2 regions of the Fundicoccus sp. Sow4_D5 genome follow, and region 2 is predicted to be linked to the other one. Evidence: riboswitches for the same ligand, from Rfam matches in the RefSeq annotation. Region 2 holds a riboswitch; the other holds the start of a gene.
What was found. Region 2 has a riboswitch for thiamine pyrophosphate ahead of ACTQ45_RS09410 (thiamine-binding protein). Riboswitches for the same ligand answer to the same signal wherever they lie in the genome.
Positions count from the first base shown of each region.

Region 1: linked by a shared signal. The riboswitch ahead of thiT (energy-coupled thiamine transporter ThiT) and the one ahead of ACTQ45_RS09410 (thiamine-binding protein) in region 2 are both predicted to bind thiamine pyrophosphate.

Region 1 is NZ_JBQKLF010000010.1:87,662-90,131, reverse strand. It holds gene ACTQ45_RS11145 (TatD family hydrolase) at 11-724, opposite strand; gene thiT (energy-coupled thiamine transporter ThiT) at 721-1,284, opposite strand; TPP riboswitch at 1,321-1,426, opposite strand; gene ACTQ45_RS11135 (oxidoreductase) at 1,719-2,470, shown strand, end outside.
Region 2 is NZ_JBQKLF010000007.1:137,122-139,591, reverse strand. It holds partial or broken gene agaS (SIS domain-containing protein) at 345-591, shown strand; gene ACTQ45_RS09415 (hypothetical protein) at 744-869, shown strand; TPP riboswitch at 931-1,029, shown strand; gene ACTQ45_RS09410 (thiamine-binding protein) at 1,106-1,402, shown strand; gene ACTQ45_RS09405 (ABC transporter permease) at 1,374-2,150, shown strand; gene ACTQ45_RS09400 (ABC transporter substrate-binding protein) at 2,165-2,470, shown strand, end outside.

The DNA.
Region 1 (2,470 bases), on a different contig from region 2:
GTAAAGTTATTTATTTGAGTTGTTCCATCAATAAATGCCCACCCACTTCCAACTCAGTCAATGAACAACTTTTCAATTGAGCCACATAGGCTTGAATTCGTAAGATTTCATCAGGCCAAGAAGGCGTACCATTGACCCACTCTAGGGCAGTAGGGCCATCGGTTTCAAATAATAACTGCTGTGTTGGAATAAGATTAATCAGCTGATCGGTCAAGGTTGAATGCCCTGCATCGACAGAAATCGTAAAGAAACAGCCTAGCTCCAAATAATCAGTCACCAAGTCCAAAGGCCCACTATACCAGTGGATAATTTGACCATGTAATTGGTGCTTTTGTAGCAAGGCAAGTACTTCTTTTTCAGCTCCTTTTGTGTGGATATTGCAAATTTTTTGGTGCTTTTTTGCCTCCGCTAGAAAATATTCAAAAACTTCCAATTGACGCGGGTAAGCCGTTGTATCTTCTGCCCAGTGGAAGTCTAAACCAATTTCACCGATGAAATCACAATCCTGAATATAAGGTTCAATATTGTCTAAAGATGTAGTTGGCGTCACCTTCCAAGGATGAATTCCGAATCCCTTTAAGATGAGTGGATGGTCTGGAATGGATTGATAGTCAGACACAGACTCACTAACCGCTAAAGTTGTCATGTTTAAGACTTCAAAGTCCGCCAATGCCTTCTCCAGCGATGGATAATGACTGAGGTGATCATGGGCATTTATTATCATGCCAATTCACCGACAAATAAATGCCGAGCTTGCCGGTACAGAAGCAATAAAACTAGACCAGCAATTACTGTTGTGATAATGACAGATCCTCCATTAAATACAAAGGAATAAAAGCCAACAGACCAACCTTCTGGAGCAAACCGGCCCCAATAATAAACCCCAGTAATAAAGTGCCAGAAGTAACGAGCTAGAGTCCCGATAAAAGTACTCAAAAAGATATAATAAGTTGCTTTCTTCTGATTTCCCGAAGCGGTTGCCTGTTGAAGTGCCGGAGCCACAATTCCTGCTAGCCCATTAAAAGCAAAAGCTACTGGATAATCTAGCACCACTTGTATAGGGTGGATAATTGAAGCTCCGCCTAGAATAATCGTCAGTAGGCCCCATAAAAGCCCAGTAAATATCCCTGCTTTCCACCCTCGACGTAAACAAAACAATGTAATGGGAATCGAGCCCAAAGCGATATCGAAGCCTGTTCCTTCGATAGGAAACAGTGAGATAATAAAGGCCAAAGTCGCAATCACCCCAGCCTCTATATAAACAGTTAACGAATTTTTTTGCATAAAAATACCCCCTTTGATACACAAAGGAGGCTTAAGTCTTCTTAAGTCTGCAATCCCTCCGCACGTACTAACGTGATCAGGTAATAAGAGTCCCGGCATACATCCAGTCTCAATCACTCTAGTGATTCCCCTTTGCTTAGATGATATCATAGCTCATAAAAAAAACGTTGTCAATCTCGATGTTTTATAGCCCTTCCTTCAGATGATACATCTAAAGATTGTGGCGTTTTCTATGGATAAATTAGTAAGATCCTTTTCTTTTATGATGAGATATTTAATTTGATGGATGATATGAATTTAAATGATGCCTACTTCTGGACAATTAATGAATCAATGGGGTTTACTGATATTGAACACTATTTGCTAAATAAGGGTGGGTACACAAGCTGATTGCATTCAAACCAGAGTCAACACTAAATACAGAAACAATAAGAATGTACGAAGCAAATCGAATGGAAGTCATCAGACAGTTTTCTTATGAAAGTGACCGAAACTATACTTTGGACATGGTGTTGTCAATCAATGGCATTCCCATGGTTGCTTTGGAACTAAAAAACCAACTGACAGGACAAACTATTGATGATGCAAAAAATCAGTACATCAAAAATAGAAATCCAAGAGAGAAGTGTTTTCAATCCAACAAACGCGTTCTGGATTTTGACTTTTTAGACTATCCTGTAACAGAAATGACCGATGAACAAATTAAAGCGACAATCAAAGCCTTTGGTGAAGCCACTCGACGAGCGTACGAGGCAGGATTTGATGGAGTCGAAATTCACGGCGCCAATCATTACCTCATTCAACAATTTTTTTCTAACTACTCAAATCATCGCACCGATAATTGGGGTGGTAGCTTTGACAAACGCATGAATTTTCCATTGGCGGTTGTGGAAGAAGTTAAACAAGTAGTCCAACATTTCGAAAATAACTTTATTGTGGGCTATAGAATCTCACCAGAAGAAATTCATGGGATAACTATTGGCTATGACTACAAGGAATCAGCAGAATTAGTGAAGAAATTAGAGCGATATGGACTGGATTATATTCATATTTCGAACTTTGATAAATTTGATATGGGTCCAGAAGGCCTTGACGGGTCTTATGTCGAGCTTTATAAAAAAGCTATCGGTAACGAAACCCCGCTGATTACAGTAAGTAACGTCTTTACACAAGCAGATGTCGAAAA
Region 2 (2,470 bases):
TAGGAGTTTGAAAGTATATGTGATTTAACTACAGATGAATTAGTCTCATTAGACGCTGAAATTATAACGCGTGAAATTAAACAGCAATCAGAATGATGGCAAGAAGCGGTAACTCACCTGAAAGTGAAGCCGCTGTAGATGACGATAAAAACCTTATGATTTTACAGCCGTCTACATCAAACGATTAAGGTTTCGCTACGACAGGGAGTTTTATACGCATACCTTTGACAGCTCTTTTAACGTTTGACATGACAAATAATACTGACGAAGAAGATTATGTAAAATCAGTAATAAAGATGGCAAGTACAGCCTTTTCTAGAGAGGTTTAAGTAATCGTGAAAACTGACGTTGACCGCGTGATAGATTGGGGTTCTGGAAGTTTTTAGGGCTTGCTCGAGAAGCTCAACTTAAAATTTTAGAATTGACCGCTGGTAAAGTAACGACTGTTTTCGACTCTTCAATGCTTTCGTCATGGTCCAACATCTTTTATCAGTGAAAAGTCACTTATTTTCGTTTTTGTCTCAAATGATGAGTATACGAGACAATATGATTTAGATATTATATCTGAAGTAACAGGTGATCAACTAGCCGCTTTAGTTTTACCTGTTCAAGTTGAACAAATAGATCAGATGGCCATGAACGGTTTTAACATCACGCAAGGACAAAAACATGTGCCAGATGCTTACCTTGTTCTGCCATATATTATCTTATGACAAACGGTGGCTTTATTGTCTGCGATTAAAGTGAGGAATATACCAGAAAATCCTTCTCCCACAGGAACGGTGACCCGTGGGGTAAAAGGTGTAACCATTCATGAGCAAAATAATGGTTGTAAGACTAATGGACCCGTTGGGATTGATTTTTCATAATCAGTCCTAACGGATTTGTTTGCTTAACTTGTACTTGAAATTATCTTATGCTATGATGGCTTCAACACACAAGGGGTGCAATATGCTGAGATGGGACTTGCCCGAACTCTAATAACCTGATTAAGTTAACACTTACGTAGGGATGTGGTTTATTTCATATATATATTATGGTGGATAAACTTGTCTATTTCTATGTTTGCGCATTTGTGTGAAAAGAATAGGGAGGTTTTTTTTGTATGTCAAATTGTAGTTTAGCTATTCAAATTTTACCACAGCAAACGGATCAAGCAACAGTTCTTAATACGGTCGATAAGGTAATCGACTATTTGAGAGTGAATGCTAAAAGTATTGAGTTAAGTGCTTTTGAAACCACTATTGAGGGTGAATTTGATGAATTGATGGCTATATTAAAAGGTGCGATTGAAGTAGCCGGTTCACACCATCACAAAATTTTTACAAACGTTAAAATTAGCTATGACGCAGAGGGGCAAGTGTTGGGTATCGATGAAAAAGTATCAAAACATCGCCAATAAATATGCAGGATTAATTTTTGGACTGACGCTAATTTTACTTTGGGAGTTTAGCGGATACATGGGGTGGCTACCACGATTCATCATTCCCACTCCAAGTCAGATAATTACAGCATTAGTTAATGATCGTGCCAATCTTTGGGACAACAGCCGAGTGACGTTATTACAAGCCTTTATTGGTTTAGGAATCGGAATTGTTTTGGCTTTTATATTAGCAATTGTAATGGATTTAATCGAATGGTTAAATCGAGCACTTTATCCAATGTTAATTGTGACTCAAACGATACCGACGGTTGCTATCGCACCCATATTAGTATTGTTACTAGGTTATGATATGACACCTAAAATTGTTTTGGTTGTTTTAACCACACTGTTTCCAATTATTATTAGTATTTTAAATGGATTTGCTAATAGTGATCAAGACGCTGTTCGCTTGTTGCAATTAATGGGAGCAAATTTATGGCAAGTTCTTTTACATGTCAAATTACCCAATAGTTTGTCATATTTTTTTAGTGGGTTACGTGTCAGTGTTTCCTATGCTTTTGTCAGTTCAGTCGTAGCTGAATGGCTGGGGGGCTTTGAAGGCTTAGGAGTTTACATGATTCAAACTAAAAAAGCATTTGCTTATGACAAAATGTTCGCAGTTATTGTTCTAATTTCGTTAATTAGTCTGTTTTTTATGTGGGTTGTTTCGCTTTTAGAAAGAGTGTTTATCCCATGGATGTATAGAGAACGTAAGATAAGATTTTAAGGGAGCTATCATAAATGAAAAAAATGTTTAATCTACTTGTACAATCAGTTATTACATTAAGTTTATTATTCTCAATTAGCCAGGTAACACTTGTATCTGCTGTCGCTGAAAATGACTCTGTCGATTTCATTTTAGACTGGGTACCCAATACCAACCATACTGGTTTATATGTAGCAGTTGAAAAAGGCTATTTTACAGAAGCAGGCGTAGATGTCACAATTAGACGACCACCAGAAGGTAGTACAACCGAATTAGTCGGTTTAGGCCAAGCAGAATTTGGTATTAGTTTCCAAGATTCAATTGCATCGCGTTTTGCGGGT